Regions from separate parts of the Shewanella sp. ECSMB14101 genome, predicted to be linked through region 1. Evidence: riboswitches for the same ligand, from Rfam matches in the RefSeq annotation. Region 1 holds a riboswitch; the other holds the start of a gene.

The links. A riboswitch is a leader RNA that binds a small molecule or an ion and turns the genes downstream of it on or off. The one in region 1 is predicted to bind cyclic di-GMP.
Region 2: it holds a riboswitch for cyclic di-GMP, as region 1 does, so the genes downstream of both, NY07_RS12035 (Ig-like domain-containing protein) here and NY07_RS14535 (hypothetical protein) in region 1, are expected to answer to the same signal.

What each region holds. Positions count from the first base shown of each region.
Region 1 is NZ_JSFF01000019.1:113,910-121,437, reverse strand. Features, by position in the region: gene NY07_RS14535 (hypothetical protein) at 94-1,233, opposite strand; cyclic di-GMP riboswitch class I at 1,313-1,394, opposite strand; gene NY07_RS14530 (GGDEF domain-containing response regulator) at 1,717-2,655, opposite strand; gene NY07_RS14525 (response regulator) at 2,652-6,488, opposite strand; gene NY07_RS14520 (capsule assembly Wzi family protein) at 6,834-7,528, opposite strand, start outside.
Region 2 is NZ_JSFF01000014.1:84,279-91,806, reverse strand. Features, by position in the region: gene NY07_RS12035 (Ig-like domain-containing protein) at 1-2,575, opposite strand, end outside; cyclic di-GMP riboswitch class I at 2,647-2,731, opposite strand; gene NY07_RS12030 (serine/threonine protein phosphatase) at 3,060-3,779, opposite strand; gene NY07_RS12025 (Trm112 family protein) at 3,927-4,106, opposite strand; gene lpxK (tetraacyldisaccharide 4'-kinase) at 4,108-5,118, opposite strand; gene msbA (lipid A export permease/ATP-binding protein MsbA) at 5,118-6,932, opposite strand; gene NY07_RS12010 (DNA internalization-related competence protein ComEC/Rec2) at 6,966-7,528, opposite strand, start outside.

The DNA.
Region 1 (7,528 bases):
GTAGCGGATATTCATAATGCTGTTTTCACCTCTACTCAAAGCGAAAAAACGGTCTTCTGTTGCCAGAAGACCGTGCCAACATGCTAATAATGTTTATTCACTATCGCAGTGATTGTCCTCATTGAATGCTGTGACGGCTTGAACAAATGCCGAATACTCTGATCTATCCGCTTTGCTTACTACATCATTAAAGTCTTTCTCGAATAAGAAAGCTTCAGCGTCATTAAGTAACTGTACTGTGTAAGAATTATTTGTATTGAGTTTAGCCGCTATCAACTGGGCATAGAGCATGCTGTAGGTTTTACCTTTAGCACTCCAAAGTGATCCATTATAGGGTTTATCACCTTCCTCTTTATCACCGAAACGGCCAATGATTTCATCGATTAGCAAGCCGTTAATGGTAACAGTAGCGCCATTCCAAGCGTGGTTCTTCCAATATCCAATCGTTTTACTGCACATGACTAATGGGCCTGTAGTCATGTCACCATAAAGGTGATCAAATGGCAGATCATCTTTGTACATTGGATAATTACCGTTAGCTACGGCAGAAGCGTCAACGACGCTTAACTCTCTAATAGCGTTACCTATACCGTTTGAGCCTAAAAGGTTGCCCAGGCCTCCAGCACGAAATGCCAGCCCCGTGTAGCGGTCAGAAACAGGACCGATAAGTTCTACGCCTACTGTTTCTGAGGGAGGAATGGGAAGGGTAAGCTCGAAAAGACCATTCTGGTTGACCATATACAGTGTGCCGTATTGATCAAATGCGATATCACCACCATTACCTACGGTTAATGTCCCGACTAAAGTAGCCTCTGCTGTAGACTTGTTTATTGAATAGAGTCCGCCTGTAGTCTTATTGGTAACATATAGCGTCCCATCTGGAGATACGGCAGCTTGATCAGAGTCTCCTGAAAAGTTCGCTAGTGAGCCTATTAGATCTACTGTAGCGGTGGCGACTTCATATTTAATGAGGGAATTGTTATCGATTAACCATATGATACTGCCGTCTTGTTCTGCGGCGAGTGAATCGACATGGTTGAAATCAACGATGCCGTCTGGCAACAACGACAGGTTTGCGTGCCCACTAACTGAGTCTATATCAACGCGATATAAGGCTGATTTTCCATCAGCAGGTCCCATGGTATCTGAAAGATAAATAACATCATTCACTGCGAGTGCGGAAAGCGAGAAACTCGCAATTACTGACGCTAGTAACACATTACTCTTTTTCATTTCTTTAGCTCCTTGCTTGTCCGAAAGCTATCGGTGCATATTACGCCGATAAAAAACGGGCTCCGTTATGAATGTAGTTAACGGTAACCCGGCTATCTCGAACTCGGAGGAGACCCGTGGTTTTGCGTCTCTGTATTGCTACAGGTTTGCCTTTTCGTCCATAAGGTATAGCAGCAATTTGAAAAAGTGCAATTTGTTTAGGATGGCTAAAAAGCGATAGCAGATGGTTGAGACCGAAATTACTCGACTGCTATCAGAAAGATATAGGTGCGCTAACTCTACTGGCGGCATCTCATTATATTGCCAACCATCCCCAACCAAGCTTCAGTTAAACTGCTATAGCCACAGCTGAAACGGTCATATCTTTTGTGTAAGTGGCAGTTGCTCAGCGTGATACATGATTAAATCGCTTATAGCATTATTAATAGCATCAGAGGCATGCCAATGTGGCAGTCACCACAATGCAATTGATTTTACAGATGCTTAGGGTTCTTTTATCTCGATACAGGCCTGATTGCGCCCGAGACTTTTGGCACGGTAAAGTAGCTTGTCTGCCTCCCCAAGCAATGTCTCTTTGCTTTGGTAGTCATTGAGCCAAATCATTCCGCCAATACTCACTGTCAAAAAGCCGCTGGCCGATGCGGCGTGGTTAATCGCAAGCTTGGCGATGGCCTTTTGAATCCGCGCTATAACGTTTTCTACTCCGGCTCTTTGGGTATCGGGGAGCACTATCACAAACTCTTCGCCGCCATAGCGCGCCACTAAATCCGCAGGTCGTCGACAGCTTTCTCCCAAAGCCTGTGCCACTGAGCATAGCGCCTCATCTCCCATTTGATGTCCGAAGTTATCGTTGTATTGTTTGAAGTAGTCGATGTCCACCATCAGTACACAAATTGCCGTGGACTGGCGTTGTGCCAGGATCAGCTGGGTTTCAATATATTGGTCAAAGAAATGGCGATTCTTCACACCGGTTAGGCCGTCTAGAAAGGCAAGCCGACGTAATAAATCGCTCTGCCGCTTGAGCATCAAGTGGGCCTTGATACGGTTTTTCAAAGTATTGGCGTTAAATGGCTTGGCGATAAAGTCGACTCCACCGGCTTCCCAGCAGGCATTTTCGTCATTTTGCCCCTGCAGACCGGTGATAAAGATAACCGGGATATTTGTGAGGTTAGGATGCTGTTTCATCAATTTACAGGTAGCCAGACCATCCTGTTCGGGCATAATGACGTCCATCAATACTAGGTCTGGCAGCATCTCAAGGCATATTTCAATGGCTCGGCGACCAGAGGTGGCCATTAGCACCTGGTATTGGTTTTTGATAATGTGATTAACTATCTGAATGTTGGATGGTTTATCGTCAACGATCAGTATCTTAGCAGAGCTATCTTCGGAGTCGTTAAATGGCTGTTCCTGATTCATCATCCTATTTCCTCTACTCCTTGGAAGGCCGCCAGTAACACAAGTGATTGATTAAAATCCAAGTTATTAGCGGCATCCATTATTTTTTCTGTCAGCGCAGCATCCTGTTGTGCAAGTGATCCGCGCAGACTTTCAAGTAAATCCAGCGCTGCCATGTCAGATTGACTCAATAGCTGCTTTAACACATTGAGTTGTGCCGCCAGCTCTGCATTAGGTATTGAGGTGTGTGTTGTGACCTCAGGCTTTTGGGCGTGTGTCGAAAGTAACTGTTGCAATTGTTCCAGTTGTAAAATAGTCTCAGCGAGCGCTCTGACCACATCTCCATCGGGGGACACGTTCTGTTCACCTTCCTGACGGCTGCTGTCTTCGGCTTGCTTTAAGAGCTGAGCTAACGCTGTAAACCCACAGCTAGCTGCTCCACTTTTGAGGCTATGGTACTGAATTATAGCGTCTTTAATCGGTAACTGATGTAAGGATAGTCTAGTTTGTGCATGGCGAATATCCAGCAAAAATTGATTTATCACCTCGGTAAATAAAGCACGGTCGCCCAAACGCTTGCAGGCATATTTTAGATCTAGGCCATTGGCCTGTGAAAAGTGTATGATGGCTTTCGGCAATGCATCTTTCGGCAACTGAAACGGCTCGGCAGTGTCTAACGTTCCATCGTTCGTGTCCATTAAGGATGTCGTACTAATATGCTTCTCTTTTCCTGAAGAGCCATTTGGCATGCTCAGGTACTGGTGCAGTTGCTCCGCTACTCGTTCTATCTCAAAAGGTTTAGAAATATGATCATTCATGCCAGCATCTCGGCAAGCCTGCTTATCTTCCGGCATGGCGTTAGCTGTCATGGCGATAATAGGTAAGTCGGTCAGCTTGAGTGCTGTGCGAATATTTCGGGTAGTTTCGTAACCGTTCATTCCAGGCATCTGGATATCCATAAGTACCAAATCAAACTGTTGCCGAGTGAGGATTTCCAATGCCTGAAAACCATCAAAGGCCTCGGTGACATCGGCGCCAAGCTGACTCAACAGACTGGAGGCAACTAAGCGATTGGTGGCATTGTCTTCTATCAATAGCAACCGCCTGCCAACCAGACTGGGTGCCAATGGCAGGTGAGGTAACATATCCAAACAATCGTCGCTGTGATTGTCCAATACTCTTTGTAGGCAGACGCTCAACATATCACGGGTAACAGGTTTAATCAGAGTGGCATCAAACTCTTCTTCGCTGTGTTTAAGTTGCTCTTCTAGTACGGTTTGGCTATAAGCTGTCACAATTATGATGCCGGGCTGTTTGGCTAACGACTCTAGTCGTCTTATCTGTGACGCCAGCGTTAGCCCGTCCAACCCCGGCATCTGCCAATCAAGTAGCAAGACGTCAAAGGATTCCGGCGCCAGATCCTCGATGGCCTTCATGGCGGTTAAACCATTGTCGAGCGCAGTAACTTCGCAACCCATATTCTGCAGCAATTCTTTGATCACCAAGCGAGAAGTATCGTTATCTTCCACCAGTAATACTTTCACACCGCGAAAGCGGCTATCCTGACTAATGGAAGTATTTTTAAATCTTAGTTGTACGTCGATGAAAAAGGTACTGCCTACTCCAGGGCTACTGGTGACACGGATGTCACCACACATCAAGTACACCAGTTCACGGGTAATGGCAAGACCAAGCCCCGAGCCTCCGAAGCGCCTTGAAATTGATGAGTCTGCCTGAGAAAAACCCTTGAAAATGATTGCTTGCTGAGGGTCTGTCATACCAATTCCAGAGTCCTCGATTTCAATGTGTAAGTGACAGATGCCAGTCGGGTCAAGGTTGGCATCGATACGAATGATAATGTTACCCGTTTCGGTAAACTTAATAGCGTTGCTGGTGACGTTAAGTAAAATTTGCCTTAGTCTAAGACTGTCGCCAATCAGCTGGTCTGGCACAGACGGAGCAACCTGATATACCAATTCGATATCTTTTTCCTGCGCCTGTGAAGAAAGAATACTGCTCATTTCCCCCAGCAACTGTTGTAATGAAAAGTCTTGTTGCTCGAGTTCTATGCGGCCAGCTTCAATTTTGGAAAAGTCCAGAATGTCGTTTAATAGCGCCAACAGCGATTTGGCCGCTTGTTGGGTCTTTTGCAAATAGTCCCTAGAGCGGGGGGGCAGATCGGTTTGCAGCGTCATTTGTAACAGCCCAAGCACGGCATTCATGGGGGTACGAATTTCGTGGCTCATATTGGCCAGAAATTCTGATTTGGCCTGACTGGCTCGCAGCGCTTGTTCACGGGCATCAGCCAGCTCTTGCTCACGCTTCAGCTGGTCGGTTAGGTCGTAGGCAATCCCTAAATATCCCATGATGTCCTTGTCTTCACCGTATAGGGTGGTCACACTTAGTTTGACCGTAACATGGGTGCCAATTTTACTGACATAGGTCCAATTATTGGTGTCGACTTTGCCAATTCTCGCCTTGACGATAAAGGCATCAAAACCAGGCTCAACAAGGGTGCCCAATTCCTGAGAGAGCTGTGCCGCCCTACGTACCACTTCTTCTTCCAAATGGAAAATAGCTGGTGTCTGGAGTCCAATCATTTCCTTGGCACTGTAGCCAAGAAGTCGTTCGGCAGACGGATTAAACACGGTGATCATTCCATCGGGATCTGTGGCAATAATCGCGTAGGCTGCGGCGTCCAATATAGTTCGCTGCAATATGCCCATTTTTTCAAGCTGTGAAGTGCGCTCATGAACCAGTTGTTCAAGCTTGGCTTTAGCACTGAGTAAGGCTTTTTCTTCGGCGCTAGCCAGATCACGACGATGTTGTAAAACTGCTGCCCGGCGCATCCATGCAAGTTGGCCGGTGTATACTAGTACGGCAATCAAGAGGCTGACCAACCAGGAATTGATTAAGGAAGAGGAAGGTTCAGGCAAGCCCATTTGCTCTAGGAAAGTGGGATTCGGTGACAACCTTAAATGCCAGTCTCGCCCGAAAAGAGCGATATAGGCGTCTACTTGATATTGGGTTAGGGCTTCTTCATGGGCACCGCGCTGAAAAAATTGCTGGGTCGTTCCTTTGGTCACATCATTAATCGTTAATGTCAGATGTTCTTCCAAGCCTGAAATGGAGTTGAGTACCTCGTCAATGAGAATGGGAGCGTAGCTCCAGCCAATAAGGTTGGCCAAACCAAGATCTTTGGGAGCTTCAGGAGCAGCGGTTCGATAGATCGGCATTAGTATCAAAAAGCCCTGCAGACTTTTCTGAGTCGCCTGTACGAGTGTAATGGGGCCAGTTAGAGTAACGCTGTTTTCCCGTGCCGAACGCAGGGCGGCCTGACGACGGTTCTGCTCTGAGCCAATGTCTAGGCCAACCGCCTGCCTGTTACGGGATTCAGGCTCTATAAAACGGATAATAAAGAGGTCATCTTTGTGGGGACTAAGCTGACGAAGTTCAAAGCGTCTATCGGGGCGTTCTCTAGCACTGGTATCAAGAAACGTATCTAATGCCGAAACCGGTACATACTGAATAAAACCAAAACCGCGAGCCCCAGGAAACTCATAGCTGTAGTCTCGGCTTTGGGTGTACATCTGCATGCGAGTATAGTCAAATTTATCAACACCATAAGTGAGCATGGCGCCCCGCACACCTCTGAGGCCGTATTGATAGAGTGATACTTTTTCAGTCACGCCAGTGGTTATCTGTTTCAGCCTTTCCTGCATGACCTCTTGAACACGCTGCTGATTTTCAAGCTGTTGTCGTTCTGCTAATAGGCTGCCAACCACGTAACCAACGATTAGGATTAAAATGGGCACCCAGAGTGAGAACAATGACTGACGTGATAAAGATGGCTTCAACTAGTGACTCCCTGACATGCGTTCCTCTATTCGATGAGGCAGTGAAAAATCGCTGAAAAAACATGAGGTTTAAATAATAGTCCTATTCACAAAACATCGCTACTTTTCTCTTACTTGCATTGTGGATTATTAGGTGGACAAACAATGTTCTTAAGTGTGATTTTGCTTGTGTTCCTAAAAACATGGTTTGTAGCAAGGAAGGCGCAAAAGGTGGAAGGTTTAAGCCCTCCGATGAAGTGTTGAGAGGTCAGAACAAGCTGGCGCGTCCCCTAATCAATAGGTTGGCGCCAGTGTATGGAGGAGGTGGCTCACGGGGAAAGCCTTAATGCCTGTTGATGCTAAGGCTTAAAAACTTCTCTCCCACAGGGCATAGAGGGTCGCGTCCCAATCGTCATTGCTTGCTCGTACAAACTCACGATAACTCACTGTGCCGCCAAGTTTTAGCGTGCCCTTTAGCAAAGGCCTATGGTAGCTGGTATCAAGTTGGTATACCCGCTCATATTCACCTGGCGAAACGGGGTTGCCGCCAGCCTCGTTGCCGGTATCGATTGCATCGGTGTTGAGTCTAAGCCAGCGCAATTTATTGGTAATACTGTGGCCGCGCCCTAACTGAGTGATCCCACCAATGACTAAGGTTTCAGAGTCATTGTCATAGGTACTGCCGAGGCTTTTGCCATAATAGCGGTAGCCGCTTTTATAAAAACCATGTTCATACAGACAGTTGTACGCATTGGGGTCAATGCCGCAGGCAACCTTGGTATCGGAATATTCAACAAAGAAGCGAGTGTTAATTTCGCTAATCATAAAATCGACTCCACCCATGTTGGCGGCGTTGATCAACTTGTTTTTGCCGTGGTGGTAGTCTTCATGAATGCGTTCATAGTAGATACCATAGGGGATGCCAAAGGCGGTGTCTGACCAGCGAAAATCATAGCCAGCGAGCATGTTCTCTTGGCCATTTTCAATTTCGCCTTCCGATTGTCCGCCATTAAACAAGCCGTCCCACCAGTCACCCAGACTATTGCCATATCCTTCGCCGC
Region 2 (7,528 bases), on a different contig from region 1:
GCGTAGCAATGCTCAAGTTATAGGTGGCATCGTCACAATCCTGATTCTCGTTGGTTATTTCTACGCTATAGTGTTGCACTGTGCCCGCATCAACTTCGGCCCCTAATACATCAGTCACATTCAGTTTTGGTGCCGCTAATTGACAACTGGCGATCGGTGCTGCTACCTGATAAGTGGCGCTGGCAGAGCTCTGGTAGCCGACGTTACTCCGGTTTAGTGCAACCATGCTAAAGTCATACACACCGGCATTGGCATCCGAAGCCGAGGTAACACTTACGCTCAGGGTTTGTGATTGGCCCGGCACCAAGGTTGCACTTGTGCTAGTTGCTTGCCAACCCGATGGCAGGCTTGCCTTTACATCAAAAGTCGAAGCAGCGCAGCTATCGGAGTCTTTATTGGTTAGCGTGCCTTGATAAGTAACCGCAGTGCCCGCTGCAACCTCGGTTGAACTATTGCTTAACAAAGTCCATTGCGGGTTTGCCGATACACAGGCAGCAACAGGTGCCTCAACCACATAAGTAGCAGTAGTGCTGGCCTGATAGCGACTATCGCTCGTATTCGCACCTTCGATGGTCACGTCATAGAAACCATCTGTAGCGGTCGTGCTTGAGGTAACGTTTAAGCTTATCGTTGTACTTTGACCCGGCGTTAAGCTCACAGATTGCTGCGTTGCATTCCAACCCGATGCTACTTGGGCAGACACTTTGTAGTTGCTGCTGCCACACTCGACACTGTCATTGTTTGTTAACGTGACTTGATAAGATACGATTTCACCAGCCTCGGCCCACACACTGCTGCTTGACGCTAGCTCAATACTTGGCTGCGCAGCAATACAGCTTTGCTGTGCTGAGTAGCTGACATTTACACCCACACCCGTGCTATCTGACCACTCAGTGGTAATGGTGACACCGGCAAGATTATCTGTGTAGCTTTTGCCCGTTAGAAGAGCAGCATCATCCAAATCATAAATTGAACTGCCTGGCGTCATATCCAGCAGCAGGCTACTGTCGATATTGTCTTCATTTCGATTTAAGTGAACCAGTACCCCTTGCGTAACGGCTTTGCCGCTTAAAAAACTATCGGAACCAATAGGCTGTCGGTATTCGAGGTAATAGTAAAGCGGTTCTCCGGTAACAGAATCCGTGCCGCGGCGAACCTTAAGGCTCTTAGCTTTGCCAGTTGGCGCCATTTCATAAGGTTCCAACAGGTAACTACCGTCCCTGTCGGCTGTAACGACCTCACCTTTATCAGCGGCTATCCAGCCAAGACGCTCCTTATTAAATGCGTTGAAATGCCCGCTAACGGATTGACCCATAAGATCTAGGCTATCGCCATATTCACTTGAAAAACAGTTGGAATCGATATCACCACTAGGACAGCCTAAAAATTTCGCATGCTGTAATCCTAGGTTATGCCCTAGTTCATGACCTATCGTCATTAGATTGAGCTCTCCAAAAATCCATGCTCTGGAGGGATTGCTGGTAGTAACGCCCAAACCCAGTGTGCCTTGACCACGTAGGCCACCACATTGATCGCTTTTTGGCATTAAAAACACTAATCGCGGATATAGACTAAGATCGATTCCATTGTTTAGCGCCGCTTCTCTTGCAGCCAGTTCTATATCAGTGGTAACGCAAGTTGTATCTATGGGAAGGGTAAGGTAGCCTTTGACGTCACCATTGAGCCAGGTCTGGCCATTGGATGCCTCCCGGTAATAATCATTGACAGTGCCGAATACCATTTGATCAACTTCTTGCGATGTCCAAGGCTCAACTGGATTATCCTGAAAGTTAAGCATTAGTACCAGCACGTTTTGTTCACCGGTCGATTTGGTTGGGATTTGATAAGATGATGTTGACGCTGAGCTTGTCTCACCGGCCGCGAGTATTAATAGGTTTTCCTCACCTTGCTCGATAGCTAAGCTGCTATTCTCAGTGTTCTCTGAATTAAACAGCCAACCTTTAGCTTTGACCTGCATACCGCTTTGCAACTTTTGTGACCGAGTATCGGCAGGTAGATACATTTCAACTCGGCCCTGGTCAGTCACCAGGAAATGACGCAAGCGATTCTCGCTTGGATCCGCAAAATCTTCATACACTGCTTCCAGCTCACCCACTAATTCGGCTTGTTGAGCTAGTTTGGCCTGGATCTCGGCAGGCATGCCACGACGCTTCGCCATAGGCAATACAGAAGAGACAACGCTGTAAGGATCAAGTATTAGAAGAGCCTGCTGTTCTACTTGTCTCTCCGCAACCAGTGCTTGAAGTTGCTGGTAAAGCGCCGCATCAGAAGCATGAGATGCACCTTTATTTGACTTAGTGGCGTTTAGGAATTGTGCAGCAACTGCTGAAAGTTGTAGCGTCTGAGTTTCAAGCTCCGCCTTATGAGTCAGACGCGCCTGTTGCTTGGCATCACGATTAGCCTGAGCCGCCGCGGAAATTTGCTCTCCATGAGAGCCGGCATGCACTGGCATGATAGCCGACGCCGACAATAGGCCAGCGCCCAATAGGCCAAAACCTAGGGTTTTAAGAAAAGGAGAATCGGTAAGCGCAACGGCGCAATGAACTGAACTCATAGCTAGGGCCTCTCAAAGTCAACATCACTTCGAAAGCTCCCAGTACAAGTACAGGGCTCTATCAACGCTCATTCGGTAACCCAGCCACCCTTTGCTATGCAATTAGGGCCTGTGGCTTTGCGTACATTAATTTCTTAATGCTTGCCGTTTCGAGAGTGCTTTCGAAAAAACCTTCTGGGCCGTGAAGCCCAGAGAACACGGGCATTCTAGCAAGTTGATTAGGTTTAACTCAACCAAAAAAATGATTATTTTTTAACCAACTTTTAAAACCTCATGAAAATCAACGCACAATGAATGTATAAATTTCACACAGGCTGACGCAACCAGAATAAACATTGGCACAACACCGACGGCAAAGGATGCTTCACCACAAATCAAGCTATATCCGACATTTTGAACCAAGAAAGACTAAAAATAAGAAATCACCTCGAAACACCAGTGACTATTTTGGCGCCTCGAAGCGGAACAGATAATAAATGATGGACTAAGCGATATCTTTAAAATGTTTTAATAACCAATAGACTGGACGAAGATCTTTACCGCCAATGGACTTTAGCGGTGCGATGAGATAATTCAACCACTGCCACTTTAACATCTGCTGCTGAGATTCCTGCCAGAGTGATTCGCCACCAGCGTTGCGATAGGCGGCAATCACAGGCTCGGCGATCTCTGGGTGGGGACCAATATAACGATAGAGGCTGTGAATATAGACTAAAAGATCTCTGATCTGCTGCTGATGCATATCGCTGTCTTTCTGATTTGCCTCGAAATCAATAAACGCCACCTGCCCATCATCCCAACAGATATCGCGCAGCGCGGGTCTACCGTGCGCTAACCCTTTCAAATGCAGCTGTGCTAGGCCTGCGGCGCTATCTTTTAATATCTGTAATTTCTCGGCCTCAGAAACATCGGCATTCAACCAGCGATTCACCGGCATCCCCACATCGGCCACCACCAAAAAATCCTCACCGCTTGCAACCAATTCAGGCACTGGAGCGCCTTGTTGTGCAAGTTTAGCCAGGGTGGCGATTTCAAGCTGTAACGAAGCGTGGGGCTGTGCCTTGAGCAAACGCATGGCACCAGTTAGGTGCTCAGCCTGCTTCAGCCAATATTTATGTCCTTGATGTTCGAAACTGACTACTCGTACACCTTGATTTTCCGCTAACAATTTTTCAATCACGCTTTGAAGGCTAGTAACAGTCACACAAGGTACTCCGATAAAAATGAACAGGGATTATCAGTGCTGGCGGAGGCAAAAGCAATATTTGGGGCAACGGACGTGGGTTCTGTGAGCAATTGGGGGGATAAAATGAAAGAGACGCGCCTGTCATCACGCGTCTCAATAAAAGGATTAAGCTTCTTCAGTCCAAGGTGTTGCCTTGGTTTCCAACAGCACAGGGATCCCTTCATTAATGGCATAGGCTAAACGGTCAGCCTTACAGATAAGCTGTTGATTAGCTTTGTCATACTCAAGCTTACCCTTACACACAGGGCAGGCTACTATCTCTAAAAGTTTCTTATCAAACGCCATGTTATTTTCCTTGTTGTACTTCTTTTCGCTGCTCAAGCAGCCTAAGCAATTGCAGTTCAAACTCTGGTGATATCTTGGCATCTACCGGCAAATACCACCAGTTAGACTTTGCAAAATCGCGACATTTAACCGCATCTTTCTCTGTCATCAACACCTTAGCGCCATGGGCAATGGCCTCAACATCCTCGAGCCGATAGGCCTGATGATCATCAAAAGCATGTTGGATAGCTGGATTAATTCCCATACTGGCTAAGGTATCGAAAAAACGCTGGGGATTACCAATTCCAGCCATAGCAACCGCATCTGCCGTTGAATCGATATCGGCCTCAATGCCATTTGCTACATTGCGCCATGACGCAGGCACTAGACCCATGGTAAATTCATCCGAGTGTGTGCTCTGCCCATTGACTAGCGTAAGGTCTACCCTCTTTTGACGCCAGCGTCCTTCTCTTAACGGCCCGGCAGGCAAGAGCAAGCCATTACCGAATCGACGCTTGCCATCGAGCACTAAGATCTCAATATCTCTTTGCAGGGCATAGTGCTGTAAACCGTCATCACTGATGATGATATCGACCTTTTGCCACTCCAGCAGTGCTCGCCCTGCCGCAACCCGGTTACTGCCAATCACCATAGGCACCTGAGTGCGCGCAACTATCATGGCGGGCTCATCCCCTACCTCACAAGCTGACATGCCAGCAAGCACCTGCTTAGTGCCGGTGAACTCAACCCCATAACCACGACTTATCACCCCGGGGTGATAGCCATGACGGCGCAGCAGCTCAATAAGATAGATGACGGTTGGTGTTTTACCGCTTCCCCCAACTGTGATGTTACCAACAACGATAACAGGCACAGGGAGTTGCTGACTTTGCTTCACGCCTAATACAAACAGGCGTCTTCTTACACTGGTGATCAGATAAAACAGACCACTAAGCGGCAACAAGAGGCAGATAAGCAACCAGTGGAAGCCTAACTGCCTGTCGTACCATAGGCGATTAACGAGATTCTGCATTAACTACCAAACTGCATCTGATAAAGGTTGTAGTAGATCCCCTCTTTCGCGAGCAACTCTTTATGAGTGCCTCGCTCAACGACCTTACCCTGATCAACGACCAGGATCTGATCGGCATTTTCAATGGTCGACAAGCGGTGAGCAATGACGATGGAGGTACGATTCTGACGCAGGTTATCCAGACCTGTCTGAATAGCCTTTTCCGATTCGGTATCCAGCGCCGATGTTGCCTCGTCGAGGATTAATAGCGGCGCGTCGCGCAGTATCGCTCTTGCAATGGCGATACGTTGTCGCTGTCCACCCGATAACATGACGCCGTTTTCACCCACCTGAGTATGAATCCCCTCAGGCATATTACTGATAAACTCCCAAGCATTGGCAAGCTTAGCAGCGTCAATGATCTGCTTCTCGGTCACCTCTCCGGGATACGCGTAAGCAATATTGGCGGCTATCGTGTCATTGATCAGGGTGACCTGCTGGGAAACCATGGCCACTTGCTGACGCAAAGAGGCCAGCTTGTAATCTCTAAGGCTGACATCATCGAGGCGAATATCACCACTTTCAAGGTCAGAATAGAAGCGGGTGATCAGGCTGGCGATGGTCGATTTCCCCGAACCGCTGCGGCCAACCAGTGCCAGGGTTTCCCCAGGGTTCACGCAAAAGTCCACCTCTTTAAGTGCCAAGCCTTCTTGATTGTCATAGCGGAAGTTAACCTTATCAAAGCAAAGGCGCCCCTCAACTCGCTTAGTTTCAAAGGTACCCTTGTCTACCTCTGTCGGCGTATCCAGAATGGCGAAGATAGTGCTACACGCAGCGATACCTCGCTGAAATTCGGCGTTAACCCGCGTAAGGCTCTTGATTGGCTGCAACATGGCGAGCATAGCCGCTAGGATAGTAGCGAAAGTACCCGCAGTGAGATCGACGCGCATGCTCTCAAGACTTGAGGCATATAGCACGAAAGCCAACGCAAAAGAGCCTATCACCATCACCAGTGGCTGACTGATCGCCTGAGCCAGTGCTAGCTTCATGGTGCGTGAACGGTTTTCGTCATTGACCTTGGCAAAGCGTTCAGATTCGGTTTTCTGTCCACCAAATACCAACACATTCTTGTGCCCTTTGATCATCTGCTCAGTAACTGAAGTCACGCCACCCATGGCGGTCTGGATCTGCTTTGATACTTTGCGAAACTTCCGACTGACCACAGCAATCACCAGCCCAATAAGCGGCCCGACAATCAGGATACACAAAGAAAGCTTCCAAGAGTTGTAGAACATCACACCTAACATACCGATAACGGTAATACCGTCTCGTACTATGGTGATCAAGGCGCTACCTGATGCCCTGGCAATCTGCTCTGTATCGAAGGTTACTCTGGAGATCAATTTACCACTGCTCTCTGCATCGATATAGCTAACAGGCAGTTTAAGGTAATGTTCAAACACCTGCTGACGCATATCCATGATCATTCGTGCACTGATATAGGAGATACCATAGGTAGATAAAAAGTTCGCTAAGCCACGTAAAGTGAACAAGCCTATCACCACAAATGGTGCGGTTTTTAACACGTCACTGTCTGAGTTAAAGCCGCCGCCCATGCCCAGATCGACCCCTTCAACCAATCCAGGGGTTGCTGGCACATTACTAGCAAACCCTTGATCGATAAAAGGTTTGATTGAATAAATAAACGTTGCGTCCACCAAGCCATATAACACTAGGCCGAACACAGACAGAAATAACACCCCTTTAAGCGGGACAAAATAAGTAAGCAGTCTCAGGAAAACGCTGCGCACTTCACTTTTCGAAGAATTTGTCATTCAGGATCTATCGTCGGTGCAAAAAAGCGTATTCTACTCTGGATTAGCAAACTCACCAAATTCAAAGCGTTGATTGTACCAAAAAGGCGCCAGATCCCGCCGATAGCCCCTGACTCGAATACCGCTCTCATCTAGGCTAATCGTCAGTTGGCCATTGTCTGATACGCTATATTGCTTGGCCTGTGCTCCGGCGTAGCGGCTCACCACATGCGGCTTTGGAAAACCATACCGATTGTTGAATCCCGCCGCATAGAGGACGACTTTTGGTTGCACAGCGCTAATAAAGGCCTGGCTGGATGAGGTGTTACTACCATGATGCGGCGCAATCAAGATATCGCTATCTAGCAAACTTATTCCAAGTAAGGCTTGCTCCCCCTCTAGCTCTATGTCACCCGGGAGCAAGACATGGTGGGTACCGTCGCCTATTCGCATCACACAGGAGCCGTTGTTACCCGCCACCGGTTGAGTCGGCCCAAGTATCTGCACATTCAATCCTTGCCAAGCTATCTGTTTAGGGCGACAGTCGATAGCACCACGATAAGGTAGATCGGTTATCAAGCTCATCTTGGGAAACTGAGTCTGCAAAAATTGCGCGC